Regions from separate parts of the Paenibacillus sp. 01T431 genome, predicted to be linked through region 1. Evidence: riboswitches for the same ligand, from Rfam matches in the RefSeq annotation. Region 1 holds a riboswitch; each other region holds the start of a gene.
The links. A riboswitch is a leader RNA that binds a small molecule or an ion and turns the genes downstream of it on or off. The one in region 1 is predicted to bind cyclic di-AMP.
Positions count from the first base shown of each region.

Region 2: linked by a shared signal. The riboswitch ahead of AC1DM9_RS30845 (ubiquitin-like domain-containing protein) and the one ahead of AC1DM9_RS03460 (TrkH family potassium uptake protein) in region 1 are both predicted to bind cyclic di-AMP.
Region 3: linked by a shared signal. The riboswitch ahead of AC1DM9_RS29920 (C40 family peptidase) and the one ahead of AC1DM9_RS03460 (TrkH family potassium uptake protein) in region 1 are both predicted to bind cyclic di-AMP.

Region 1 is NZ_JBFTPT010000002.1:178,300-188,209, reverse strand. Features, by position in the region: gene AC1DM9_RS03500 (histidinol-phosphatase) at 1-271, shown strand, start outside; gene AC1DM9_RS03495 (EamA family transporter) at 435-1,280, shown strand; gene AC1DM9_RS03490 (winged helix-turn-helix transcriptional regulator) at 1,424-1,732, shown strand; gene sdhB (succinate dehydrogenase iron-sulfur subunit) at 1,895-2,659, opposite strand; gene sdhA (succinate dehydrogenase flavoprotein subunit) at 2,662-4,419, opposite strand; gene AC1DM9_RS03475 (succinate dehydrogenase cytochrome b558 subunit) at 4,444-5,115, opposite strand; gene AC1DM9_RS03470 (LysR family transcriptional regulator) at 5,420-6,328, shown strand; gene AC1DM9_RS03465 (potassium channel family protein) at 6,430-7,092, opposite strand; gene AC1DM9_RS03460 (TrkH family potassium uptake protein) at 7,111-8,451, opposite strand; cyclic di-AMP (ydaO/yuaA leader) riboswitch at 8,542-8,746, opposite strand; gene AC1DM9_RS03455 (CPBP family intramembrane glutamic endopeptidase) at 8,992-9,910, shown strand, end outside.
Region 2 is NZ_JBFTPT010000025.1:65,489-75,398, reverse strand. Features, by position in the region: gene AC1DM9_RS30890 (YaaR family protein) at 1-405, shown strand, start outside; gene holB (DNA polymerase III subunit delta') at 439-1,416, shown strand; gene AC1DM9_RS30880 (PSP1 domain-containing protein) at 1,420-2,223, shown strand; gene AC1DM9_RS30875 (initiation-control protein YabA) at 2,286-2,687, shown strand; gene AC1DM9_RS30870 (tRNA1(Val) (adenine(37)-N6)-methyltransferase) at 2,815-3,483, shown strand; gene rsmI (16S rRNA (cytidine(1402)-2'-O)-methyltransferase) at 3,480-4,361, shown strand; gene AC1DM9_RS30860 (AbrB/MazE/SpoVT family DNA-binding domain-containing protein) at 4,494-4,748, opposite strand; gene AC1DM9_RS30855 (HD domain-containing protein) at 5,019-6,317, shown strand; gene AC1DM9_RS30850 (TatD family hydrolase) at 6,335-7,108, shown strand; cyclic di-AMP (ydaO/yuaA leader) riboswitch at 7,293-7,473, shown strand; gene AC1DM9_RS30845 (ubiquitin-like domain-containing protein) at 7,722-8,870, shown strand; gene rnmV (ribonuclease M5) at 8,995-9,543, shown strand; gene rsmA (16S rRNA (adenine(1518)-N(6)/adenine(1519)-N(6))-dimethyltransferase RsmA) at 9,548-9,910, shown strand, end outside.
Region 3 is NZ_JBFTPT010000023.1:45,457-55,366, forward strand. Features, by position in the region: gene AC1DM9_RS29915 (FAD-binding domain-containing protein) at 1-1,104, opposite strand, end outside; gene AC1DM9_RS29920 (C40 family peptidase) at 1,263-1,739, opposite strand; cyclic di-AMP (ydaO/yuaA leader) riboswitch at 1,743-1,896, opposite strand; gene AC1DM9_RS29925 (hypothetical protein) at 2,129-2,278, opposite strand; gene AC1DM9_RS29930 (hypothetical protein) at 2,314-2,898, opposite strand; gene AC1DM9_RS29935 (hypothetical protein) at 3,064-3,879, opposite strand; gene AC1DM9_RS29940 (M1 family metallopeptidase) at 3,907-5,922, opposite strand; gene AC1DM9_RS29945 (YwhD family protein) at 6,029-6,553, shown strand; gene AC1DM9_RS29950 (sigma-70 family RNA polymerase sigma factor) at 6,859-7,311, shown strand; gene AC1DM9_RS29955 (hypothetical protein) at 7,308-7,871, shown strand; gene AC1DM9_RS29960 (hypothetical protein) at 7,904-9,082, shown strand; gene AC1DM9_RS29965 (hypothetical protein) at 9,079-9,768, shown strand; gene AC1DM9_RS29970 (GNAT family N-acetyltransferase) at 9,854-9,910, opposite strand, start outside.

The DNA of each region.
Region 1 (9,910 bases):
TGACGATGCTTTGCAGACGATTGCCGAATGCGGCGTTTCCATAGAGATTAATACATCAGGCAGCACCAAAGATGTAGGCGGATGGTATCCATCGGATGCAATCTTGGAGCGAGCACTTCATTTTGGAGTCAATGTGACGTTTGGTTCGGATGCGCATAAGCCAAGCAGAGTTGGCGAAGATTGGGAGCTCGTACAGAAAAGGCTGAAGGAAATTGGCTTCTCACAGTGGGTTTTTTATCGCAAGCGCCAACAAGTTATTGTACCGATATAAGAGCTCATGAGGGGCTTTAGACAAAAAAAGTGGACCTGCACGTCGCAGGTCCCAAAAGGATATATTAAAAAGGGGGTCTTGTTTATTATAATAGCCCACTAATGTAATGAGACGATAACAGAACTATTTCATTTGTGTAACAAATTTGAGGGGTTGGAAAACGATGTGGCTCATGACAGCCATCAGCAGCGCTGTTTTATTTGGACTAGCAGGCTGGTGGATGAAAGTATCACAAATGCGGGGCGGCTCTACAAGAACGCTGCTGCTCGGATTGTATGCTTCTGGAACGTTAGGTTTTGGGGTGCATGCGGCTCTTGAAGGAACGTTTTTCTTTCTTGCTGATCCGAGGGTATGGATTGCAGGCATTATAATAGGAGCAGGCTCAGCATGGGGAAACGCTTTGTTTATGAAAGCATTGCATTTTGGACCCGCCAGCTTGACCTCTCCCCTAACGAATATGAACATTATCTTAGTTGTTGCTTTAGCGACTTTGTGGTACAACGAGCCGCTCAGCGCTTCGGAAGCAATAGGCATTACGCTGCTTCTGCTTGCTGTCGTCTTTATTGCTCATAAACGAAAGGAACCGCTCACGATTATAGAAAAAAGATGGTTCATTCTCGTCTTTTTGGCAGTCGTGCTATTTGCGCTGCGCAATGGCGGATTAAAGGTCACCGATGAATTGGATCTTCCTAGCGCCCCGATCCTGTTCATCGCTTATGCCCTCTCTCTCTGCTGGTTTCTCATCCCGGTCAAAACGACCGCTGCACGTTCCTCAGAGCGAACTGGGCTTTGGCTCGGAATTGTTGCGGGTCTGTTCTCATACGGAGGATTGCAGCTTTATGCAGTCGCGATTGCTACTGGACAAGCGAATCTTGCAGCGCCTATCTTTGCTACGAACAGTCTTGTCGTAGCAGCTGGCGCTATTATATTTTATAAAGAGAAGTTGACGATCCTGCAGTGGACAGCCTTTGCTTGTACCATTCTTGGGTTGATTGTTATTCGATTGTAATTAGCGAACGCTTTTCCTGTATTTTCCTAACTTTATTATAGTAAATATAATATACGATCAAACAATCACATTCCCACTGAAATTAACTTACTTTTAGTTTGTTCGTATGGTACAATAGTATTACAAAAAGCGGGGTGATACGGTTGGATTATTCGACAATGTGCCCAAAGTATGAAGCCGCAGCCGACATTTTAGGCAAGAAGTGGACTGGCAGAATTATTCGGGTATTGCTTGGAGGACCAAAAAGGTTCAAAGAGATTAAGGAACAAATTCCCGAAATGAGCGACAAAATGCTAACGGACCGGATGAAAGAGCTTGAAACATTAACGATTATCAAACGTCAAGTTTATCCAGAAATGCCTGTACGTATTGAATATGAGCTAACCGACAAAGGCAGGGAGCTTCAGCCAGTCATTGAGTCCATTCAAACTTGGGGCGAACAATGGATGTAAGATAAAAAACCGCTTAGGCGGTTTTTTTTATTGCCTACTCTTCTTTTATCTGGAATTGACAAAGGATTATTTATCTACTATCATTGATAATAATAATCAATATCATAATAAGCAAATAAAAAACCCCCGATCAGATCGAGGGTTTCCTATAAATCAATTGGACTACATGCCAAGCCATTTTTTGAATAGATGTTTGGTTGTATCTTTATTGATTGCTGCGATTGAAGTCGTAAGCGGAATGCCCTTCGGACATGCGCGAACACAGTTTTGCGAGTTGCCGCAGCCTTCGATGCCGCCATCTGTCATCAGTGCATCCAGACGTTCTTCCTTGTTCATCTCACCTGTTGGATGAGCATTAAACAAACGAACCTGTGAAATTGCAGCAGGACCGATGAAGCTGTTCCGATCATTTACGTTCGGGCACGCTTCAAGGCAAACACCGCAAGTCATACATTTGGAAAGCTCATAAGCCCATTGACGCTTCGTTTCTGCCATCCGCGGTCCAGGACCCAGATCATACGTTCCGTCGATTGGAATCCATGCCTTAACGCGTTTCAAGGCGCCAAACATGCGCTCACGGTTAATAACAAGGTCACGAACTACTGGGAATGTTTTCATTGGTTCAAGACGAATCGGCTGCTCAAGCTTATCGATCAAAGCGCTGCACGCTTGACGAGGCTTGCCGTTGATGACCATTGAGCATGCGCCGCATACTTCTTCCAAGCAGTTGGAATCCCAGCATACAGGAGCCGTGCTTGCGCCATCTGCCTTTTTCGGATTACGTTGAATTTCCATCAAACCGCTAATTACGTTCATATTAGCGCGGTAAGGAATTTCAAACTCTTCCGTATATGGTTGGGACTCAGGAGTATCTTGGCGAGTGATGATAAACTTAACCGATTTTGTAGCTACAGTCGTTTCAGCCATCATTATTCTCCTTTCTTCTTGTCGCTCGAGTAATCACGTTTACGCGGCTTGATCAAGCTTACGTCGATATCCTCGTAAGAAATTTGTGGACCTTCCTTCGTCCATTTCGCAATCGTCGATTTCATGAAATGCTCGTCGTCGCGTTCTTGGAAGTCTGGTTTATAATGAGCTCCACGGCTTTCGTTGCGCAGCAATGCGCCTAGCGTCATCGCTTCAGAAAGCTCAAGCATGTTCCAAAGCTGACGAGTAAAGGCAACGCCTGCATTGTTCCATTGCGCTGTATCGTTAATGTTGATATTCGCATAACGCTGCTTCAGCTCTTTGATCTTGTGGATCGTTTGCTCCAGCTTGTCATTAAAGCGAACAACCGTCATATTGTTCGTCATCCATTCGCCTAGCTCTTTATGAATGACATATGCATTTTCAGTACCCTTCATATTAACGATGCTGTTGTACTTGTCCGTTTGACGCTTGTTCTCGCGGTCAAATACGGAGGAAGCTACATCTTCAGCTGATTTCTTCAAGCCTTTGATATACTCAACAGCTTTTGGTCCAGCTACCATACCGCCGTAAATAGCGGATAGCAGAGAGTTGGCGCCAAGTCGATTCGCACCATGATATTGATACTCGCACTCACCGGCTGCAAACAGACCAGGAATGTTTGTCATTTGATTGTAGTCAACCCACATGCCGCCCATTGAATAGTGAACCGCTGGGAAGATTTTCATCGGGATTTTCCGTGGATCGTCGCCCATGAATTTCTCATAGATTTCAATGATACCGCCGAGCTTAACATCAAGCTCCTTCGGATCTTTGTGAGACAAATCAAGGTAAACCATGTTTTCTTGGTTGATACCAAGCTTCTGATCTACGCACACGCTGAAAATTTCACGAGTCGCAATATCACGAGGAACAAGGTTTCCGTAAGCTGGGTATTTTTCTTCTAGGAAGTACCAAGGCTTACCGTCTTTGTACGTCCAAATCCGTCCGCCTTCACCACGCGCTGATTCCGACATCAAGCGGAGCTTGTCATCGCCTGGAATAGCTGTTGGATGAATTTGAATGAACTCGCCGTTTGCGTAGTTAACGCCCTGCTGGTAAACTGCGCTGGCAGCTGTGCCGGTGTTGATAACAGAGTTCGTTGTTTTGCCGAAAATAATACCAGGACCGCCTGATGCAAGAATAACTGCATCTGCACGAACCGTGTGAACTTCCATCGAGCGAAGATCCTGTGCTGAAACACCGCGGCAAATGCCGTCATCGTCAACAACAGCGCCAAGGAATTCCCAGTGCTCGAATTTGTTAACTAGTCCTGCTGCTTCCCAGCGGCGAACTTGCTCATCCAGTGCATAAAGCAGCTGTTGACCTGTCGTTGCGCCTGCAAATGCTGTACGGGAATGCTTCGTGCCGCCGAAGCGACGGAAATCCAGCAAGCCTTCGGATGTACGGCTGAACATAACGCCCATCCGGTCCATCAAGTGAATAATTCCTGGTGCCGCATCACACATTGCTTTAACTGGCGGTTGGTTGGCGAGGAAATCTCCGCCGTATACGGTATCGTCGAAATGCTCCCATGGAGAATCGCCTTCTCCTTTTGTATTAACAGCGCCATTGATGCCGCCCTGTGCACATACTGAGTGGGAACGTTTGACCGGTACTAGTGAAAACAGATCAACGTGAACGCCAGCTTCTGCTGCTTTGATGGTAGCCATCAAGCCTGCAAGACCGCCGCCTACGATGATAATTTTATTTTTAGCCATAACGTTTCGCTCCTTGTCTACAAACTAACCGATATTCGTAAGTGCCAATGCAGCACTTGCAGCTTCTTTGAATTGATCTCCGCTGAATGCAATAAGCGAAAGAATAAACAATGCTGATACGACTACAAAAACGCCCATGCAAATATATGAAGAGATGCGTTGAGCTTTCGGGCCAATCGTAATGCCCCAGCTGATCAGAAACGCCCAAAGGCCGTTGCTGAAGTGGAAAACAGCTGCTAATACACCAATAACATAAAGTACGAAGTAAGTAGGGTTGCTCGCAATTTGATTCATCGTTGATCCCAGTTCCTCATGGGTGATGTGGCCGAGATAAACTTGAATCCGAGTTTGATATACGTGCCAGAAAACGAATACAAAAGTAATTACCCCAGTTACCCGTTGAGCGGTAAACGCCCAGTTCCGGCCGTACTTAAAACGTCCCGTATTCGTGTTCGATTGGTAAGCGACATACAAGCCGTAAATACCATGAAACAATAGCGGGAGGTAAATGCCGAAAATCTCGAGCAGCGGCAGCACGGGCATGCTGTTAATGAGAGTTACGCCTTTGTCAAAGCCTTCAGGCCCGCGTTCAAACGCCTGGTAGTTAGTCAGACCATGCACGACGATAAATCCGCCGAGTGGAATGATCCCGAGAAGCGAGTGAAGCTTGCGCGAGAAATACGAATTTCCTTTCATGTCATTCCTTCTCCTTTCAAAACTGTGAGTGCTAGCATGCTTTTTCTTAAAATATAAGAATGTATCGGTTTCCCCTTTATACATTGCTTATATTCCAGCGCAAACGAGGTGCTGTGCAGCCAATGGTTGTCATCAGCAGTTTACGCTTGGCAAATCATTCTACATTGTAACCCCAGCATGTATGTCCGTCAACAAAACTCGACACATATTAGCCACACTTCCCATCCTACTCCTTTTAAGCTTATAATGGAATTGCTTATTTTTTATAATTTCTTATAACAAAATGACATAAGGGGTTTCATTCATGAATGAAGAGATGCATGTCTTCACCGTTATTGTGGAACAGTCCAGTATGAACAAGGCTTCCGCCTTGCTAAACCTGTCTCAGCCTGCACTTTCTCGCAAAATTGCCAAGCTTGAGCAGGACCTAGGCTCTCCTTTGTTTCATCGCATCGGAAAGCGGCTGGAGCTTACTCGAATTGGGCAATTGACCTATGAATATGCTTTGGAGCTTCGCCAGCTTCATCGCAAATATCTGCAAACCGTCTCTGAGTTCACCTCAGCTGGACATACGACCCTTACTATTGGCGCAAGCTTGACGACGCTTCAAACGACTTTGCCCGATCTCATTCAAAGCTTAACTTCAACTCATCCGGAGATCGACATTAAAGCGATTACCGGCAAGACGCACGAAATCGTATCGCTCGTGCGAGATCACAAAGCCGATATCGGCATTGTCGCCTCTAGTATTGAAGATTCAACGCTGCGGTGCATTCCGCTGTTTGAGGATCATCTATCGCTCGTGGTGCCTCGCAATCAGGTCATTACCGATAAAGGCACGCTGGGTATACAGGATGTGACCGGCATGCCGATGATCTTGTTCTCCAAAGGCACTTGGTACAGGTTGTTGACCGACGAGCTGTTTGACAAATATCATCTTCAGCCGGATGTGCGAATGGAAATTGATTCGTTTGAAGCTATACTTCGGCTGCTGCATACTTGCCGTGCTGCGACGCTCCTGCCTCAATCATATATGCGCAATCAACTGCTTGAAGACAATGATCTTACCGTCATTCCCATTCGAGAACTTGAAGATACAAAGCGTACCACCTCGCTCATTCATGCGGATTCGGCCGCCCTCAGCCCGTCCGTTCGTCTATGGATCAACGAGCTTGCAGCAGGCTTCCCCAGCAAAAAGGACAGCAGCTTTTAAAATAGCTGCTGTCCTTCAGCATTTCCAATATTACACTTCCAAATCCATTTCAGCCTAATCTGCTTTTTCTAATAATAAGCCTTTTCCACTACATAAAAAAATTAACGGATAACGGATGCTTCGAAGTCTTCTATTTGCTCATTTGTTCCTATAATAACCATGACATCACGAAGTGAAAGGACATCCGTTGCTGTCGGTGCAATGATGATGCCATTAGGCTTATTTATGGCTACGATGCTGCATCCAAATCTAGCTCGCGGATTAAGATCATGCAATGACTTGCCATCCAAGCATTGCGGTACAGCAAGCTCGGCGATCGTATACTCTTTGGAAAGCTCGATATAATCTAATAGATTTGGGGATACAAGCTGATGCGCAACTCGAATACCCATATCGCGCTCAGGATAGACCACGCGGTCTACACCGATTTTCTCAAGCACCCGGCCATGCAGTTCAGTCAAAGCTTTCGCTACAACTTGCTTCACTTCCAAATCCTTAAGCAGTATGGTTGTCAAAATGCTGGATTGAATGTCATCGCCAATCGCGACAACTCCGCAATCAAAGTTTCTTACACCCAAGGAGCGCAGCGCTTCTTCATCCGTACAATCAGCTGATACAGCATAGGTTAGAATACCGCTCATGTCCTGAACGGCTTCCTCATCCTTATCTATTCCAAGCACCTCATGGCCAAGCTGGACGAGTTCGCGCCCTAAGCTCGAACCAAATCTCCCTAAGCCGATGATGACAAATTGTTTCTTTTTAATTCCCACTTGCAAAGTCTCCTATCCAATCGTAATTTTGCCTTCTGGATGCCGATAAAGCTCTTTCTCTGTACGAGGCCCAAGCGCGTATGCAAGCGTCAGGGGTCCAAGTCTTCCGGCAAACATGGTTAATGCAATGACTATTTTCCCAACAAGGCTCAGCTCTGGCGTAACACCAACGGATAATCCTACTGTTCCAAATGCTGATGTCGCTTCAAACAATAGCTTTATAAAAGCTTGATCCTCCGTCATCGACAAAATCATCGTTACAATAATGACAAGCGATAAAGAGATCAAAGTAATCGTGAGTGCTTTAAAAATTCTGTCTTTGCCTAATCTGTAACGGAAAAGAACGATGTCCTCTCGTCCTCTAATCATTGCAAATACAGCGCCGACCAGCGTTGCAAAGGTTGTTGTTTTGATGCCGCCGCCCGTCGAGCCGGGCGAGGCGCCAATAAACATTAATATAATGGTGAAAAACATTGTCGCTTGCCGGATAGCCGTATAATCAAGCGTATTGGCTCCTGCCGTCCGCGGCGTTACCGACTGGAAGAACGAGGACAAAATTTTCCCGCCCCAGTCCAGAGAGCCCAGTGTCTTCGAATTCGAGAATTCAAAAATAAATATGACGAGTGTCCCTACTGCAATAAGCGTTCCTGTCATAGATAGCACGACCTTGCTGTGCAGCGACAGCTTGCGGTTTTTGCGGAACTCCATCAGGTCCGACATAACGACAAAGCCAAGTCCACCCGAAATGATCAGCATCATAGCTGCAATATTGACGACTGGATCAGAAACGTATAAGGTCAAGCTGCGATAGTTCCCAAAAATATCAAAACCAGCATTGTTAAACAATGAAACCGCATGAAAGGCTCCAAAATAAATCGCTTTGCCCAGCGGCATATCAAATGCAAACCTCGAAGCAAACAACGCAGCGCCAATAAGCTCTATTGTCAATGAATACACAATAACGCGTCTAATCAAACGCACGATGCCTTCCATGCTCGACTGGTTCATGGATTCCTGCAGCAAAAGCCGCTCACGCAGCGAAATCCTCTTGCGAAGTACGAGCGCTACCAGCGTCGCCATCGTCATAAATCCGAGTCCGCCAAGCTGGAACAAGCACATTAATATGATTTGACCCCATATAGAGAAATAAGTTCCGGTATCAACGACAACTAACCCTGTTACACAGGTTGCCGAAGTTGCCGTAAACAGCGCATCTATAAAAGGCAATCTCTCACCGCTTACCGATGCAAAAGGCATGGATAATAATAAGGCACCCAGCAATATAATAAGAGCGAATCCACTTACCAAAATACGCGGGGGTGACCACTTCAAAACATTCCAACTAACCTTCATTCATTTCCCTTCTTTTTGATTATGTCATATTGTCATTTATTGTTTTTAAGCATAAAAAAAAGCACTGGAAACTCAAGTGCTCGTGCGATGAGTCCTGTTCCAATACGCCTTCGAGGTTAGCTGACGGATTCGGGCCTGGACAGGCAGCCCTATTCAGCGGAAGAAGACGATGCTTCACCGCTAAAATTCACCCCATGCTATCTAATGTTGAACTGCTTTGCTTTCAGCAGGCTCATCCATTTAGACAACTTTATGGTTCCCCCGATTTCCTTAGGAAATTCGGCTATGCTATGCAATTAGTATGACGATAACGATTATAATCCCTAAACACTCCTGATATAAAGGTGACGTTTATGACAAACAGGACGATATTAGCTCAAATTAGGGCAATGGGACGAACCAGCACATAGCTAGCTTGCTGGACATCGTTATTTCGCATTTTTTTGAAAACAAACGGTCATTTTCATTGGATAATTTAGGGATTCATATGTTAAGGTAATAAAATGAGCTATTTATTATGAAGACAGTTGAGGTGAAACTATGATTGATTCTATTAAACCCAATGAATGGAAACGATTTATATGGGCAGCAGTTGCTTGCTTTATTATTTATGGGGCCGTACAAATCGTTCCAATGATTACGGCTATCTCATCTGGCGAAATGAATACCAAGGTCATTACGAAATCAGCGGCGGAAGATAAGGCGTCTGCATTTGTTGAAAAAGAAACAGGCTTGAAGGTGAAATCGGCTAAAGCCGTACATCAGACCGATAAAATTATGAATGGCTACTTATCTAAATATGAGCTGGTCAAATCATATACGGATAAATACGACCCTAGGTTTCCTACAGATACGTTTCAAGTTGATCTTAAGTTCATAGGCGGCGGCAGCGGATATGTTTATCTGCATATGCATAGCGGGAAAGTCGTAGCTTGGAACTTGAAGCTTGAGGGGGAACAGCTATCAGATGCAGATAAAGCAAAAGAAGCTATTGCCTTCCTAACAGCAGGAAATTTCAGCGGTACTGAATTCATAGGCGGTCAAATATTGCCTAATGGCGATTGGCAGCCTCAGCCTCCTGCAGGTTATTCCATTAAAAATGCTCATCTGAACGTATTGGTTAACGCTCTTGTCGTGAATGACCGTACGATCATTACTAAATATAAACCTACATTTAAAGCACCATCCGATTACATAAACTATGTAGAGAAACAAGATAAAATAGCTGGATACCTTACCTCTATCGGTTATCTGTTCATGAGCTTCGTTTTATTCGTCTTAGCTATTATTTACTCCGTTTTGTATCGAAAACATACATCCTTTAAATACGGAATCGTATTAACGATCATTTATTTAATTACTTATACGATCATGAATTTAAACGTTCTGGATGGTATCCGGGCTACGCTCGGCGAGACGGATATGGCAGGCGCTACCGTTTCGATCACTGCCATCGTAA
Region 2 (9,910 bases), on a different contig from region 1:
CGTACAAACAACGAAGCCACAAACAAACAGATACAGCCAAGAAGCTTTGCTGATGTGATGGTTCAGCAGGATGCTGATCGTACACAAGAGCAGCTTCAACTGAAGCTGCAGGACATTCATAGACAAGGTGATCGACTTGCTAGAGTGATGACTGTCCGTGAATTGAAAATTTATCGTCAAATGATCAAGCAATTTTTGGAGGACACCATCCGGCGCGGCGTTGTGCTGAAGGAAGTCAAAGGCTTCGATCGCAGAGGACGAATTAAACGATATAAACTGCTGGATGAGATCGATGCGACACTCGTCTCCATGGCTGAGGATTTACTCGACAGTGAGCAAGGAAGAATTGACTTGCTTAACAGGATCGGTGAGATACGAGGCCTTCTTATTAATTTATTGTTTTGATGATAAGAGAGCAGGGAAAGGTAAGGAACGGCGATGAGCTTCGAAAATATTCCGGGGCAATGGAAAGCGCAGCGGATTTTGACCCACGCTTTGCAGAGCGGTAAAATTTCTCATGCCTATTTATTTAATGGTCCTTCAGGTACGGGAAGAATGGCGATGGCTCGCGAATTTTCAAAGGCATTGTTCTGTACGGCAGGTATTGCCGCTGCTTGCGGGGAATGCTTGGAGTGCAGAAAATTTGAACATGGCAATCAGACAGACTTAACGACGATAGCGCCAGATGGCCAGTCCATAAAAATTGATCAAATTCGCGAGCTGCAGCGAGACTTTTCTTATCGCAATAGCGGGACGAAGCGCAAAGTGTATATGATAGAGCAAGCTGACAAAATGACGCTGCAGGCTGCGAATAGTTTACTGAAATTTTTGGAAGAACCGTTGTCGCCAGTTGTTGCTATTCTGATTACGGATAATGGACAAGCTGTTCTTCCTACTATTCGTTCTCGAACGCAGTGGGTGCCTTTCCTGCCGATGTCGCCTGAGATTATGCTGCAAACTCTTATTGCTGAGGGTGCTCCATCTATTTTAGCCCGAACCGTTGTTCAATTAACATCAGGTTTAGACGGTGCAAGACAATTTCTCCAGCAGAATCAGTTTGCAGAAATCAGAACCCTAGTGATACAATTAGGCAAGGAGAGTTTGACCCGATTCACCGCGGCGATGATCACTGCTGGACAACAGCTATTTAAAACAGATTTGGTAGAGCATACGCAACTGCTGTTGTCGTTATTAGTTATATGGTTTAAAGATTTGATACAGTTCCAGGCCGGCAGGCAGGACAACATCGTTTTTATAGATCAGTTGGATTGGATAAGTAAACATGCATTTAATCGTTCGTTCGCAGGTTGGGTGTCCTGCATCGAGCATACGTTAGAAGCGAGTAAGCGTATGCGAGCGAATGTTACGCCCCAGCTCGCATTTGAGCAACTATTGGTAAACTTACAGGAGGGCTAATTCTTGTATAATGTCATCGGCGTCCGCTTCAAGAAAGCGGGCAAGATCTATTACTTTGATCCGGTTGAGCATCCCGTGGATAAGGAACAACATGTTATTGTTGAAACAGCACGCGGAATCGAATACGGTAAAGTGGTGGTGGGACAGAAGCAAGTCGGTGAATCGGATGTTGTTCTTCCTCTTAAGAAAGTGATACGTATTGCAAGCGATGTGGATGCAAAAGTTGTTGAAGAAAATCGCGCCGCAGCCAAAAATGCGTTTTCTACTTGTCTTGAAAAAATTAAAGGTCATCAGCTTCGCATGAAGTTAGTTGACGTTGAGTTTACGTTTGACCGTAACAAAATTATTTTTTATTTTACGGCAGAAGGCCGAGTTGACTTTCGCGAGCTAGTAAAAGATTTAGCCAGCGTATTTCGAACTCGGATTGAACTCAGACAAATCGGAGTTCGGGACGAAGCAAAGATGCTCGGTGGTATTGGTCCATGTGGACGAGTGCTTTGCTGCTCCTCTTGGCTGGGTGATTTTGAGCCCGTATCGATCAAGATGGCCAAGGATCAGAACTTATCGCTTAATCCGACAAAAATTTCTGGATTATGCGGTCGTCTCATGTGCTGTCTGAAATATGAGCATGACAATTACGAAAGCATTCGAGAAGAACTTCCGGCAATTGGAAAATTCGTAGTCACCTCATATGGTGAAGGTAAGGTAACTGGTATTAATACATCCACCAAAAGTGTGTATGTGCAATTATTTGATACACCAGGTAAACCGAAAGAACTGTCGATGGATGATGTCGTCATCAAATAAGCGGCAGAGTGCGATTCTCACGGGTGAGGTTACACTCACGCTTGAAGCTCTGGGGTGGGAACTTGGAGAAGAACAATATTTTTGCGAAAATGGACGAGCTGGATAACCAAGTAGGTGTGTTCCATAAGGAGCTTACGGACTTGAAGCAGAAGGTAAAAGAGCTGCTCGAGGATAATAAGCGTCTAAGTGAGGAGAACAACCAGCTGCGTCAGTTGTTTAAGAGAGAGGCTGAGCTAGAGCATGAAGTTGTTGCAGCTCCAGCCAAAGGAATTAAACCGGGAGTAAGCAAAGAGGAACAGGTCATCACTGACCATGCATTCGCGGAAGCGGGAGCAGCTATTGGTGAAGGCCATGACAACTTAACTCGGTTGTATCACGAAGGATTCCACATATGCAACGTTTATTACGGGCATTTGCGGACGGAAGGCGACTGTTTATTCTGTCTATCCTTTCTTAATAAATAGTGGAATCCGTACGACATGCCGCCCTTGCCGCAAGGGGCGGTATTTTTATTAAATATACAATCAAGGAGCGGCCCAAATCGTGTCGGAACATATAACCTTAGCAGAAAACGAACGTCTCGATGATCTTATGACAGAAAATGGTTTAAAAATTATACAAAGCCGGGAAGTGTTCAGCTTTTCACTTGATGCCGTATTATTGTCACGGTTTGCAAGTGTGCCAAAGCACGGGCGAATTGCTGATTTATGTACGGGCAATGGTGTTATACCGATGCTTCTTACAACGAGAACAAATGCGCAAATTGATGCGGTTGAGATTCAACCGAGATTGGCGGATATGGCTAGAAGAAGCGTAATGCTGAATAAGCTGACGGAGCAAATAAACGTTATTGAGCAGGATTTGAAATTATATCCTAAGATTGCGGGTAACGGGGTATATGATGCGATAACGGTAAACCCGCCTTACATGCCAATAACAGCAGGTGAACAAAACGAAAACGAACATTATGCGATCGCAAGGCATGAGATTCATTGTACGCTGGATGATGTCGCAGAAGCATGTTCTAGGCTGGTGCGCCCTGGCGGCAAGGTCTCGATGGTTCATCGTCCTTCGCGTCTGCTTGATATTGTGGAAACGATGCGCAAATGGAGACTTGAGCCGAAGCGGATTCAATTTGTGCATCCTCATGCAAATGCAGAGGCAAACATGGTATTAATAGAAGCAATGCGTGATGGGAAGCCTGACATCAAGCTTCTTCCACCAATAATGGTATATGAGAATGGGGTGCAGATCGTTTGAATATACAAAAAAGCTTTGCCGATGCTTCCAAAGAAAATGTTGGAAGCCTTTATTTGGTCGCGACACCAATTGGAAATTTAGAAGATATGACTTTCCGTGCGATTCGTACATTGAAGGAAGTACAGCTTATCGCTGCTGAAGATACGAGGCAAACACGGAAGCTGCTTACACATTTCGAGATTGGAACTCGTATTGTCAGCTATCATGAGCACAATAAACAAGCCAGCGGCCCTGAGCTGATCAGATTGCTTCTAGATGGGCAATCCATCGCATTAGTTAGTGATGCGGGTCTGCCGGCTATTTCGGATCCAGGTGCGGATCTCGTGAAGGACGCTATTGAAAATGGTATTTCCGTTATTCCTATTCCAGGAGCGAATGCAGCATTGTCTGCACTTATTATATCGGGTCTGCCTACGGACCGATTTTTGTTTGCTGGATTTCCGCCGCGCGAGCGAAAGTCATTAATGAAATGGCTGCTCGATATGCAAGCACAGAAAGGGACCCTGCTTTTCTACGAGTCACCCCATCGTATAAACAAAACACTTGATGCACTTCAGGAATGTCTCGGCGATCGCCAAATAGCATGTATCAGAGAACTGACAAAACGCCATGAAGAAGCGGTCCGCGGCCGAATTTCAGAATGTATAGCATGGTTTGAGGAGCATCCGCCGCTCGGAGAATTTTGTGTTGTGGTGGAAGGATCAGAGGGTGAGGGGGCAAGTGAGCTGCCAGCGGCAGATATTTGGTGGTCTGAGCTTGATCTTGCTGCCCATGTTGCTCATTATGAGGAACAATTTGATCGTAAGGAAGCCATTAAGAAGGTTGCGCTCGATCGAGGTTTGCCTAAACGCGAAGTATATAATGAAGTAAATAGATAGATGATTATCATATATGTGAAATAGTAGACAAAAAAAAGACCTTCCTGGCCGGGTTCAAGCGCAGGAAGGTATCAAGGAGTATAAAAAAGGTTAGAATTAACAAGTTAATAAGTACAGTATAACTTATTTTTTTTATTTTGTCACAGGTGTTGGCATTTCTGACAAACAAACATGACAAACAATTTTTCCTTTGAAATAAGATACGTTTTCTGCGTTGCCACAGAAGATACATGCAGGCTCATATTTCTTAAGCATGATGCGCTCGCCATCTACGTAGATCTCAAGTGCATCTTTCTCGCCTATTCCAAGTGTACGGCGCAATTCGATCGGTATAACGACGCGTCCTAGCTCATCAACCTTACGAACAATACCAGTAGATTTCATCATAATCTATTATTGCCCCTCTCAAAATACGTTTCGTCATCGTTCGACATAGTTTTTGCTTTTATGATTACTATAATACCAACGATTACCATAATAGTCAACCAGGAATATTCCCCGGATAGCTGAATTCACAAGTATTTGACTAGTTAGTACGGTCATATTACTCTGTAATAGAATACAACAGCTTCGACAATTTGGAAACTAATTTCCGACACTATTCGACATGAAAATCATTTTTTGTGTCGAAAATATGAACAAAGGAGATGAGAGACGATGAAAAAACAGCTGACCGAAGAGAAAGTTTTTAAGGATCCTGTTCATCATTATATATATGTACAAGACCAAACGATTTGGGATCTGATCAATACAAAAGAGTTTCAAAGACTGCGCCGGATACGACAGCTAGGAACCTCCTATTTGACCTTCCATGGAGCAGAGCACAGCCGGTTTTCACATTCACTTGGCGTATATGAAATTACTCGAAAAATTATTTCTCAGTTTGAACGAAACAGCTATCCTGACTGGCCAGTCGAAGAAAAGCTAGTCTCGCTTTGTGCTGCTTTATTGCATGATGTTGGTCATGGTCCGTTCTCGCACTCCTTGGAAGAAGTATTCGACACGGATCACGAAGAGTGGACATGTAACATCATTTTGGGAGATACAGAAATCAATCGCGTGCTAAGTGCTGTATCGGAGCAGTTTCCTGCTCAGGTCGCTGCAGTCATACAAAAAAAATATCCACAGCCGATTGTTGTTAGTTTGATTTCAAGCCAAATGGATGCTGATCGGATGGATTATTTGCTCCGAGACGCGTATTTTACAGGTGTAAACTATGGAACATTTGATTTAGAACGCATTTTGCGCGTATTGCGTCCTTATAAAGGGCAAATTGTAGTTAAAGAGAGCGGTATGCATGCAGTCGAGCATTATTTGATGTCTCGTTATCAAATGTATTGGCAAATTTACTTCCATCCGGTGACCAGAAGCTCGGAAATTATTCTACGTCAAATATTTCGTAGAGCACAGGAGCTTTACGTGGGTGGCTACTCCTTTCAGTGGATGCCTAAGCAGCTGAAATGCTTGCTTCAGAACACGATGACGGTGCACGACTATCTGAAGCTGGATGAAGCGCTCGTTCAGACCGCTTTCGCAGAGTGGGCGGAGGAGCATGATTCTATTTTAAACGATCTATGTGAACGATTTCTGAACAGGCATTTATATAAGTACATTACGCTTGAAAACCCGGATGAAGAGCTGCTAAATGAGATTAGCGAATGTTTCTCTTCTATAGGAATGAATCCGGATTATCATATGGAAATTGATTTTCCATTTGACTTGCCATATGACGTATATCGACCAGATAAAAAAGAAGGAGAAAAGAAAGAAAAAGCGCCGATTTTGTTGTTAGATGGTTTGGAAGATATAAGCGAAATATCCTCTAAATCCGACATTGTTCGTTCTATTACCGGCCTGCATCAAGGACAATATCATCTTTATTATCCAGAAGAGCCGCTCAAAAAAAATATTCATCGATTGCCGGAATCACTTCGTAAGCTTTTCAAACTCGATTGAAGGAGCATAACATCAACATGACATTACTTTTTGATACACATACCCATTTAGATTCGGAAAAATTTGATGAGGATCGCGACGAGGTCATCCAGCGTGCGAAGGATGCAGGCGTGCATATGCTTGTCAATATTGGTTTTAACCGTGAAACAATCCCTACAACCATGGCGCTTGCCGAGAAATATGATTTTATATACGCAGCAGTTGGTTGGCACCCAGTTGACAGTATAGATATGCTTCCAGAGGATTTGGAATGGATTGAACGTCTATGCGCGCATGAGAAGGTTGTCGCCATTGGAGAGATTGGACTCGATTATCACTGGGATACTTCTCCAAAAGAGGTACAACAAAGGGTTTTTCGTGAGCAAATTCGTCTTGCTCGTAAGGTGGGCAAGCCAATTGTCATTCATAATCGGGATGCTCATGAGGACATTATTCGTATTCTTCAGGAAGAGAATGCAGCAGAGGTTGGCGGTGTCATGCATTGCTTCTCCGGCAGCTGGGAAACGGCTAAACAATGTCTTGATATGAACTTCTATATATCATTTGGAGGACCCGTTACTTTCAAAAATGCAAGGGTGCCAAAAGAGGTGCTTAAGCAGGTTCCAATCGACCGGATTTTGATTGAAACCGATGCTCCATATTTAACTCCACACCCGTTCAGAGGGAAGCGAAATGAGTCCTCTTACGTCTCTTTAGTTGCAGAGACAGCAGCCGAATTATTGGGCAAAACGGTAGAAGAAATAGGTGTAATTACGACTGAAAACGGTCGAAGATGTTTTGGTATTGTCTAAAAACGAGAGAAATAGTGAGAAATAGAGACCTTTATCGCGTAAAAACTAATTTTTATAGCGATAATCGCTTATTTTTTCCTGCTTTATCCTGCTTTTTCGCTTAAATCGTCTTTTATCGTATCTTTACAATTGACCTCGTATGAAGGTATGATTCATCTCAGAGCAATAAAATTTTGTATTGGATTTCCAGTTTACGCTTAATCTCCATTCGGAGAGCGGGGGAACCATGTACGGTTTTTAATTCCGTATTTTGAATTCTTCAGGGGTGAATTTCGAAGCCATTGCCATGAGCATTGTGTAACGAATAGGGCGACTCTCTTGTCCGAATCCGTCAGCTAACCTCGCAAGCGTTATAGAGAGTGATCAACCTCGTGCATCCATTTTTCTGTATCCCAGTGAATCATTTAACCGGGAAGCCACGAAACAGATCCTCTGTCGACGGCTTCTTTTTATTTTCGAATAATCGGGAATTTGTCGACATAGGGATAAAAGATGGGGGTGGGAGGATCGATAGCAGTACTGGATTGCGTGCTCGCACGCCAATATACTATAGTCGCGTCAGTTGTATCATGCGTAACACTTGGCGGCGGGGCTATGAAGGAGGACCGATGAAGTGGGAATACTCCAGGTTAAGGACACCCATGGGAAACGATCATCCAGCATGTCTTTCGCATTGCGATGGAAGCGTGAAAACTTGCGTTTGATTCTTTTGAGTGCTACTATCTCAATCGCTATGACTTTCATGTTTTTGGTGTTGTTGTACGGAACGGCTGTCAAAAGCGTCTCCGTAGTAGTGAACGGACAAGAAACCGTTGTGGAAACGAAGCAATGGGTCCTGCAACGCCTACTGGATGAACAAGCTATCGCAATTGGACCACATGATGAGGTGTCCATACCGCTTAATGCGGCAATAAAGGACGGAGATCGTATAGAGGTGACTCATGCGATACCGGTAATTGTGAAGGCTGATGGCAAGACCTCTACTGTATATACGACAGAGAGAACAGTGCAGGCAGCGATCGAGGAATTACATATTCCAGTTCGTGGTCAAGATAAAGTAATACCTCCGCTTCATACCGTTTTGGACAACGAATTGACTGTAACCGTCGTTCGCGTAGATAAGAAGGTAGCTGAGACAGAGCGTGCAATGCCATTCTCTATTGTGAAGAAGAACGATCCGACGCTGGAAGCGGGCAAGCAGAAGCTTGTTCAACCCGGCAAGGAAGGTCTGATCGTAGAGAGTATCGAGAAGCAGTACGAGGACGGAATCCTTATATCGAAGAAGATGGTCAGCAAGGTGGTTGAAACCGCTGCGGTTAATCAGGTTGTCGCCATCGGAACGAAGAAGGAAGAGCCTAAAGTATCTGTGCTCTCGAACAAGAGCCCGAGCTTTACTTCGCTTACGAAGAGCGGTGTAACGTTTAAGGCGAGAAAAGTACTTAAAAATGTCACGTTGACTGCTTATTCTGCAGACCTCTCTTCAACAGGAAAAGATGAAAGCCATCCGGAATACGGGATTACATCATCAGGCACTCGGGTGCAAGAGGGTCGGACGATAGCTGTTGATCCGAAGGTTATTCCCATCGGTTGGTGGGTTTATATTGAAGGAATCGGTTTCCGCCGCGCTGAGGATAAAGGAAGTGCGGTTAAAGGCAACAAAATCGACGTATACTTTGATAGTACAAAGATTGCGAACAAATTCGGCAGGAAAAAAGGCATCACCGTATATGTGCTGGGGCCGAATAAACCGACTGCAAGCTAATTGAGCGGTTACCATCATCTTATCGCAATAATCAATTAAATATGCCATCATAAGGAGAGGCACTGCCTCTTCTTTTTGCATGTCTAAGGGTCTAATACAGTTTATGTAGAAGGGGATGATCTTGGTGATCAAAGAGATCATTGTCGTTGAAGGCAAAGATGATACCGTTGCAATAAAAAGGGCGGTAGATGCAGATACCATAGAGACGAATGGTTCCGCTATCGGTGAGGATGTATTGAAGAGGATTGCGCTGGCCAATGAGCGTCGCGGCGTTATTATATTCACAGACCCTGATCATGCAGGAGAACGCATTCGCAAGATTGTTGCGCGTCATGCGCCAGGATGCAAGCATGCTTTTTTGCCGCAGGAGAAGGCTTTGTATAAAGGGGACATCGGCATCGAAAATGCGAGCCCCGAGGCTATTCGTGCGGCGCTCTCTGAGCTCCGAACAGAATCGGCAGATGAAGCGGGAGAAATTAGCTGGGAAGACTTAATGGATGCAGGTCTGATTGTACATCCTGATGCGTCTAATCGTCGCTTGGTTATAGGCAAGCTGCTCGGAATTGGTTATGCGAATGGCAAGCAGTTCTATAAGCGCTGTACAAGCTTTCGGATTTCCAAAGCAGAGTTTACGGAAGCTTTCCGTCAAATGGAAAAGGAACTGGAGGGATAGCTGAATGAGTCAAGAGCATAGTGAGCTTAGCAAGGAAGCAGTAAAGCCATCCGCGATAGAGGTGGCTACGCCCAAACGCACCAAAGAAATCATTGCGAAATACGGTTTTTCCTTCAAAAAGAGTTTGGGACAAAACTTTCTGATCGATCAAAATATATTAAATAACATCGTAGCGGCAGCTGAGCTTGATGAAACGAAGGGCGCGCTTGAAATCGGCCCTGGTATTGGCGCGCTCACACAGCGGCTTGCCAAAGCGGCTGGTAAGGTGACGGCTGTCGAAATCGACAATAGGCTCATTCCGATTTTGAAGGATGTGCTGGAGGGCGAGGAGCATACAACCGTCATTCATGGCGATGTGCTTAAGCTT
Region 3 (9,910 bases), on a different contig from region 1:
ATTAAGCGTATTGTCATAATCGCTTAAGTGAAGGCGGAAATATTGTTCGCCAAGCGTGAAGGGGCATAGCAGATTTTTAGTTAAAAACATGGCTGTTACCATTCGCAAGCGGTTGGGCAGCTCACCTGTACGATTGAGCTGCGTCATGGCCGCATCAATGATTGGAATGCCGGTGGCAGCTGCAGCCCATGCTTCTAGATGAGCATTTGAGAGCTTGGACATATCAGCTAGCTGCTCGTAACGAAAGAAATCATCATGATACATCGCTTGATATAAATAAAAATCACGCCATGCCAGCTGCCGTACCCATGATTCAGACCCCGGGAGCCCTTGGGTCATTTCGTAGGCTTGGCGGGCGGAGATGGCGCCCGTATTAAGGAAACGTGCAAGCTGGCTTGTATGATCATCGGCATAGGCGTCCCTGCTCTCCGAATAAGAGGCAAGGCGTTCTCGTACGAACCGTTCCAGCTTGGATAATCCTTTGGACGATCCTTGCACGTTTGTGCCGCCTAGGGCGCATGAAACGGATTCGGGCAAAGCGAAGGACTGCGCAACCTTGGCATTAATTTCGCTTAAGGTAGCAAGCTCATGAATCGTCGTTTCACTCATTGGGCTATAGCACTCCAGCATAAAGCTGCTCCACTTGCGATAAAAGGGTGTGAAAACCTTGTATGGATCCATTTTTCGAGCAAATGCCGGGAAAGCATCTAGATCAGCAAGAGGTGAATCGGCAATAGACATCCAGCGGCGGCCAAGGCTGCGTGTGATTAGCCCAAGCTGCTCATCTCGCTGCCGTGAGTAAGGCGTATAGTCTGTATGAACAATAACCTCATCAATAGGATGCGCATGCAGCAGAGCTTCGGTGATCGCAGCAGGATTACCATAAAGCACATGCAGTTCCTTTCCTGCATTAGAATAGTTGTGCAGAAGCGAGGCGGCTTGCGCCATGAAATTCCGGCCGCTATGACTAGTTAAACGGCCATCTCCTGTAATAACGGGATCTATGATTAGCAAATGAATGCCTTGTTTCTCTTTTTTCTTCAAATAATCAAAAGCGCGCAAATCTGCAATACGCAAATCCTTGCGGTGAATAAACAAATACATCAGTGATAGCTCCTTCCATAAGCGCAACATTGAACGGCCGCATTCCAGCTGGAATGAAACAGCAAAGCCGCAAGTCATTTGTCGTCAGAGGACAAAAAACTGCGGCTTTGCTAGATGAGTCTACCCGTTCAACCCTCAAGAAGAGGGATTAGGCTGCTCTATTTTACGTCAACGTTGGCTTGGTATGAATCAGCATCCATGATACGACGAGCAGTTACATATCGTCCCTCATAGTACTCGGAGTTAAGTTTGTCAGTTACAACGCCTCTGCTCGAGGATGAATGTACAAACTTGCCATCTCCAATGTAAATGCCAACATGGGATATGGCGCTATTATTGCCGCCAACTGTGTCGAAGAACACAAGATCTCCCGCAATGAGGTCAGCCTTAGCGACCTTTGTACCTTCTTTTGCTTGCGAACCAGAAGTACGTGAAAGCTCAATGCCCATTTTCTCGAACACATAGCTCGTGAAGCCGGAGCAATCAAAACCTTTCGACGACGTTCCGCCGCTTTTGTACGGAGTGCCAATAAGATCATTAACAATTCCGTTCAATTTTGAGTCAGCGAAAGCGCTTCCCGCTTGAAAAGCGAGCACGAGAACGAGACCCAGGATTAATGCGGTAATCTTCTTCAATTGTGAAACTCCTTCCAATGCCGACGAGGTTAGCTGTGGGGTTCGGTTGAAGGCTCCCTATGATTCCTCGGGCGTTTGAAAAAAACTCAAACGTCGGAATCAATTCACCCAAAGTGGTTCCCCCGTATCCCAATAGGGAATTAGGCAGTTTTTTTATTGCTTTGAGAAATATTCGATTATTTTCAATGATCTCCTGCCTTTAGTGGCAATTTCTAATAATTCTCATGTAACCTTTTGACAATTTGCTTCGTTAAACCGTTCTTTCTGTAATATAAACACGCCATAGTAGTGCTTTCTAACTAAATACATGGAGTCAATTTCATTAATTATGTGGATGTTGTGTAAAATATACCGATTTGTCCTTTAGGCGCTATATCGCAAGGACTAGCTTAAAGTGCCGTAAACGGCGGTATTTCACCATTTTGCTCCTCATAAATTAGAAAAATCTCATCTATATCACTCGTGAATAAGCGTAGATTCAGACAGCCTAGCTGCTGCTCCAGATAGAGCGGCAGAAATAGACAAAGGAGGCTGTTCATGAGAACAGCCCCCTTTGGGCAATCGAAAAAAAGATTTATTTTGCAGTAACGATTTTTTCAGAAATGAGCTGTGGATCGTTGTTTTTTTGCTGCATCCAAAACTGTACCTTGTATTTTCCGGCATTTTTGAAATCGTAGGAAACGAGCTTGGAGCTGAACCAAAAGGTGTCTTTTTCGACGAACTCTTTAAAATCATCATCATCCTGGCTGCGGCTGTCGATTGTCGTTTCCTTATCATTAGGATCAACGATGGTCACTTTGAACTCTGAAATCGCCATATTCAAATTATCGATTTGTGCTTGCACTAAAAATTTCTGAACACTGCCTTTATCAACCTGTCCGAACATAGCTCGCTTCTCGTTCATTAGAAACATATGCACATTGGGCTTCTGAATAATGAGCTTCTTATCATTGCTCTTCCATTGGACGAAGGCTTGAAGGCTGTCACTTAAAGAACGAATGCTAATATAAACCTTATCATCCACAACGACAGCATCGTCAGTGGATTGCTTATTATTATAAAGGAGCGTTACCTTTTGAAATAGTTTGTCTGCTGCAACCAATGAACCGCCCGATAAGAGCAATACCATGGATATAATAACTAGTTTTTTACGCATCATTTGTGAATATCCCCCATTTTTGATTTTCTTTCAGTTATTTATACAGAACTGCCATCATTTAGTTGCGGTTAGTTGTAAAAAAAACCTCCACACCACAGCAAAGCGTGGAATGAAGGTTTATTTTTGCTTCAGCATCTAGAGGACGCTGAAGGCTTTTTTGGTTTGCTACATTCTTTTCGTTTCCAAAAAGTCATATTGCGCGGCAATCGTCCAAACCTTCATCAGTGTTTGAATGAGATAATAGCCTTGATGCAGAATGAGTGCAATCAGCCCGGCCCAAAGCATGGAGAGACTTGTCACCACAAGCCCAGCAGCCGCTCCAATCCCCCACATGATGAGCGACACAGCTGCATAGGTAAGGAAATTTCGGAGAGCGTGCCATAAGGAACGGAATATGCTTCCTCCTGATGCAGCGCTGAATTGCATGGCTAGAAACAGCAGATGCAGTACTGTGCCCCATAGGAGCCATAGAAGGGCGCTAGGCAGCACCATTTGCAGCAGCTCTGGAATAGAGCCGCTCTCTAGAAGCGCATCCAGTGAGCGCGGCAGCACATACCAAGCAGGAGCCACAGATAAAATAACCTCGATCCAGTAAAGCAGAACTACAGGCTTCCAAGCTTTGCGAATACCTTCTAGAAATCGTGTCCCTCCATTCGATCTGGACTGATTTAACGAATAGAATAGACCGGCATTGAATAAGGGAGTGATCAGCATTCGGGCAACAAGGAGACCGCCCAGCGTCCAGACGTAAGGATTAATGAGATCGGTCTTGAACAGCTGGAATTGTGCTTCGGTCATGAATAGCTGAACGGCTGCTTCTGAAGGAGCGGAGCTTGGATATCGACGCAGCAGTGGAGCTACGACCGAATCAATGAAGCGGTAAAGGAAGAACCCCCAGATCAGCTGATAAAGAAATAATAAAACAACAATGTAAAAATGTTTTACCGCTAACCGCCAGCCTTGCTTCAAATGTATTTTCATCGTTTATCGCTCCTTGAACGCAATTACTTACCAGCTCAGCGACCCGAGCAGTCCTTCAATTAGTTGGACAACGCCGAGGCTCCATCTTGTGCGTTTATCCTCTGGCAGCTGAGCCTGCATGTAGTTGTTAATGAGCTTATTATCAAGCACATTGCTGTTGTTTGGGTCAACGACTGCCCATTCAAGCGGAGCGGAATGCAGCTGTTTATATTGCATATGGGATTCCTGAGTATCCCAAAGCTTTGTTATTTTGGTGCCGTCAGTAAACTTCATCAACACTTTAATCTCGCCATTGCTGCCGCCGTTTTTCTTAACGAGTACAACAGATTCATACATCTCAGCACCATCTTGGGTGACTGGGCGTACATGAATCGATTCGATCGAAAAGTCGGCCATTTTGTTGCCGTAGACATATTGGCTGAAATAATCATTCCATTTCGTTTTTGTTACCTGTTCGACAACACGCTGGAAGTCTGCTGTCGATGGATGCTTGAACTTATACTTTTGGAAATAGGTTCGCAATATTTTTTGCATCGTTCTGGAGCCGACCTGATTCTCGATGCCAATGAGCACCAGCTTTGCCCTCAAATATACATTCTCGGCATATTGCGAGTGGCTGGCGTATGACCAAGATTGCTGCTTGAGCGGAGCGGGGTTGGTCATATAGCTCGCTTCCATGCGTAAATTCGGCTCCAAGCCGTATGCCGTCTCCATTACTTTATCCTCGGCATAGGACGTAAACCCCTCGTCCAGCCATGCCTCCTCAAATTCATTAGAGGCGACCATTCCGTACCAATATTGATGGCCAATCTCATGCACGACCGTACGTTCAAGATCGTAGCCTGGGTTATCATTTTCTGCAGCGAAAGCGGTTATGAGTGTTGGATACTCCATGCCGCCAGCTCCGTTCGCTCCTTTGGGCGGAACGACGATCGACAGCGTACTGTAAGGATATTCTCCATACCACTTGGCGTAGCTTGAGAGTGCGGATTTGGCTGCATGCATGTAGCGGTCCTTAAGGTCAGCATGCGCAGGATCAAGATACAGCTTAATGCGTACACCGGGAATGCCGGTATCTGAATAAGCAGTCTCTTCATATACGAAGTCTGGCGAGGCCGACCAAGCAAAATCATGAATATCATCAGCATAAAACTGGTAAATCTTTGTTGCTTCCTTGATCTCGATAGGCTTTGTTTGGAAGCCCGTTGCAGCGACGGTGTAGTTCTCAGGCACATTAATCCGAACGCTGTATATGCCGAAGTCGCTGTAGAACTCAGAATTGCCATGATACTGATGGACATTCCAGCCCTCAGCTGTACGTCCGCGCATGCCGGCTGTCTCATATACAGCGAGCTTTGGAAACCACTGCCCAGCCATCACGAAGTTGCCGGAATAGCCCATTCTTGCGAATACCTCTGGGAGCTTCACCTCGTAGCTCATTCGCAGCGTTACGGAGGTGCCGGGAGCGATAGGCTCCGGCAAGCGGATTTTGGCCAAAGTAAAATCATTGGCATTGCCATCGTCAGGTTGTACATATTGAAGACGTGGCAGAAGGCTCTCACCGTTCAGCGTTTCTAGCGTAAGCAGGTTCATATAGCCTTGGCTATTGGTTGTTGCTTTGTCCTGACGCAGCTTGCCGCCGGATTCTTTCATAAACGTGGTTTTGCCCGATTGAAAGGCGTTCGGGTACAGATGGAAATAGAGCTCGGACACTGTTTTTTTGCCAGGGTTAGTCCAAGTTACGGTTTGCTCACCGTTCAGCTGCTTTGCATCATTCGTTAAATGCACGTTGATATGGTACTCAACGACACGTTTGCTCAGCTCTTGCGGTTTAGGTGTGATGACCGTATTCGGCTCCTGCACGGCAGGCGGCTTGACCGACTTTTGGGCAGGCGCTAGTGCTTGCTTGGCGTTAGCGGCGGGGGCAAAAGCATAAGTATATTGGGATTGCCAAGCAGTCCCGAAGTCATGCTGCATCGATATGCCGAGCAGCGCGACTGCGAGTATTACGAGTAAAATTCGTTTGAAATAGCGTGGAGTCATTGAACGTTTCCCTCCCGTTGACAAGCATCTACAGCATGTATATGTTTGCTTTTCGATGATTATTAGCTAAAATGGAATTATTGTATCGGGGAAGGTGTGAATATGCATGACGGAAGAACAAGGACAACCGGCTGAGCCGGTAAAGAAAGAAAAGAAATCACTGTCGCTCAACGTAGTGAGCAGCAAACAACATAAAGGTTTTGGAGCAGGAACGATCGATTTGAGCGCGGTATCCTGTGTTATTATTGATGATGGCGTTGCTTATATTGATGTTGGCGCTATGCATGCAAAGAGTAAAGTAGAGCGTGGCATTAAGTTTACGCCTAACAAAGAGGATACTCCGAACGGTCGTCAATGCTGGATCGTATGGGTAGCGGTTGACCGCAATGAAGAAGGCTCCTATTACGCGGGCGCTACGGCATGCGAGATGCTGATTGATTCCGAGGCGCGTCGCGGGTGGAAGCTTCTCCCGGATCACGTGAACAAGCTGGATCAATCACTCAAACGCCGCTATAACTTGTCCGAGCTTGGCGATGTCGATAAATCGGCGCTTCGCAAGTTGCTTGTGGAGCATAATCTTGAGTGGTGGGATCGCTCCCCAGACGAGCTTAAGCAAGCTTTGGACGTATAGCAGTTAGCGTTATTAGCAGCAGATTACCGTTATCGTGAATTATGGATGAGAACCTCATCGTTCGTAGGCTAGTCCTATCGAATGGTGAGGTTTTCCGCGTTGATAGAGGCTGTTAAAGCATTTAAAAAATTTTTTTGGCAGCAAGTGCAGGGTATGCGGGACAAGCTGGCGTCTATTAGATTGGGAAGGAGGGGAGCGACATTCAAGACGAGGATTGGATCAGAGAGGTACAGAAGGGCGGGCCCGAGCATTTTGGTCCTTTTGTACAGGCATATGGTCCTTATATATATAGAACAGTCTTCGCAGTGCTTCGTTCACCGCATGATGCGGAGGATATTACACAGGAAGTGCTGCTGCAAATTTATCGCTCCCTTCCGGATTGTCGATTGGATGGGCTCAAAACATGGATTACCCGTATTGCCGTCAATCGAGCGATCGATTTCAAACGCAGCCGTGCACGAAAGCCAGAGGAGCTAATGGATAGCGAAGCGATGTCTGAAAAAGTACATGAAGAACTTGTGTCTGCTCCTGCTGCAGAAACATTAGCCATCGAACAGGCGGATAGGCAGCAGATACGAGAGCGAGTTGATGAAATGCCGGAAAACTATCGTGAAGTCATAACCGCTTATTATATGGAAGACAAGTCATATGAACAAATCGCAGCCGAAACTGGACTAGAACGCAAAAGCGTAGAGTCCAGGCTGTACCGTGCAAGAGGCTGGATGAAGCGCCATTTTCGGAAGGAGGACTTCGAATGATGATTGAGCATATCTCTTCTGATCAAATGTCCCGTTACGTAAACGACAGACTGGTTGAGGCTGAGCGTATACCGGTTGAGCAGCATTTGGCTGCTTGCGATTTCTGTTTGCAGCTGTTCGTCATTGCGATTGAAACAGCTGAGGGCGAGATGCAGCGGGCAGATTCTGATTTAACGACGCCGATGCCTAACATGGAGCAAATAGAAAAGCGTGTCGTGGAGCAATTGATGATGGAGCAGGAACATGATCATAGAGAAGTCGGGCCACATGTTGTGACGAGTACTATACAAGAGAAGCCTCGCCGTCTGCGGACATGGCTTCAGCATCCGGTAACGCATTACACCATAGCTGCTTCGATTACGCTGCTGCTGCTTGCCAGCGGGACTTTTGCCTCCTTCTCACAGAAGCTGGCTCAGCTTGATATGAATGAGAATAAACAGCAGGATATAAGGCCAAATCCGCCAGCGGCGGCAGGTGGACATTCCGAGTCTTGGTCAGACAGAATGGTTGATCAAACCGGATCGTGGCTCGATGGCTTAAAAGCTTCTCGATTTAGATAAATGAAAAAAAGAAGACAGAAGGGAATGAATAAATGATGAATAAAAGCCCGTTAGCGGCGTTCTTTCTTTCTTTTTTACCTGGCGTAGGACATGCCTATGCAGGTCGCCCAGTACGTGCGGTTTTGTACGGGGGAGCTTTCTTTGGTTCGATAGGATTGTGTATGCTATTTGGATTAATGGGCGGGTATATGGAGGATACAGTTTATATCTTTTTGTTTTTTATAGCGGCGATGGCGGGAATCATCAATATGATTGATATGGTCATCTTCCTGCTGCTAGGCAAGGGATTGCCGTCAGGCGGGGCAAACCAGCATCCATTCGAGCATCCTGCTGATCATTTCTCGCCAGGCTTTGTTCCTTTGGAGCAGGAGCGCCAGCGCGAGAAGTCGCGGACGATCATGTTCTCTCTGATTCCGGGTCTAGGGCATATGAATATGGGGCTTATGCAGCGGGGCATTACCTTTCTCATTTCCTTCATTGGCTGGTTTGCGATTATCGTCTTCTTAGGCACGATAACGCACAGGGCAGAGCTGCTCGTGTTTCTTTTGGCGCTTCCTGTTATTTGGATATACAGCATGTTTGACGCAATTAGCCAGCTGCATGCCAAGCAGCGCGGGGAGCATGTGGCGGACCGTGCTATATTTGAGGACGTGGAATCGTATATCGCCTCTGGGCGTAAAAGCAAAGTGCTGGCTATCGCATTAGCTATTTTTCCAGGTGCAGGACATCTGTATCTAGGTTTGCAAAAACGCGGCCTGCAGCTAATGGGTGGTTTTCTTCTCGCCGTCTATATTATGGACAATTTGCGCTTGTCGCTGTTTTTTTTCCTGCTTCCGCTGTTCTGGTGCTTTGCTTTCTTCGATGCGCTGCAGCAGACGTCTCGTTATGAGCGTCAGGAGCTTACCGATGAACCGGTATTGACGCAGCTTGTCCCTTATCAGCGCTGGTTTGGTTTTGGGCTGCTGGGATTCGGCGTTTATTACTTGCTCGATCGTGTAGCTGTAGAGGTTACTTCTCATTTCTCAAGGGAGCTTTATTCCCAATACATGCAAATTAAATATATGATACCAACGGCGGTTGTCGCATTTATTATGATTATTGTAGGCATGCGTCTAGCTTTCGGAAGCAAGGCATCTCCGGTAATGAGCAAAGGTAAACCGCCAGAGCTTCATAAGCCGATGCCAAGAAAGTACGAGGAGGATTCGCATTGAACACCAACACGGTAAATATGGCTGAATCGTCTGTCAATCAACCAGCAGGCGTTCGCACTTGGCGCGTCGGCTCATTATCCATGGGCGTGACACTGATTCTCGTGGGGACAGCATTAGCTGTCTCTCTATGGCAGGACATGGAGGCTTTCGAGGTGCTTGTTTGGGTCGCGCCAGTCGTTTTCATTATGCTCGGAGCGGAACTGCTGCTTTACTTGAAGTTTTCTAACAGTGCGCGTACTATCGTTCGTTATGATTGGATGAGTGTCTTTTTTGTAGGAATGGTTGGAACAGCCAGTCTAGGGCTTGCTCTGCTTATGTCAACGGGCTTATTCGATGAGCTGCAGCGAGGGTTGCAAATGTCGCAGCGATCAGCATTCGTGGAAACGAAGAAAATAGTGGTGCCTGCTGATATTAAGAAGATTGTTGTGCACACCTTGGATGGCGTGACGCTTGAGCAAACGGAAACACGTGAGCTTAAGCTGTTTGGCCAAATTCGTTATTGGTCATCCGAGAAGTATGAGCGATTGGACAATAAAATGCTGAAAACCGATGTTGTTGGCTCAACGATGTATGTCATGGTTGGTTCCGTCGATCACCGGGACGGCGGCCTCATCTCAGATACTGTCAGCCCGGAGCTGACATTAATTGTACCGAAGGATGTAGAGGTCGTGGAACAGGGGCGTTAGTAGCGAAATTGGAAAAGCAGCTTGAAGCGGGATGTTCTCGCTTCAAGCTGCTTTTTTTAAGAGAGGGGATATGAGGAGATGTCGTTCATTGCTGTACTTCGATGGGCAACTTACTCAACACCTCTTGAAGAGGAGCTAGGAC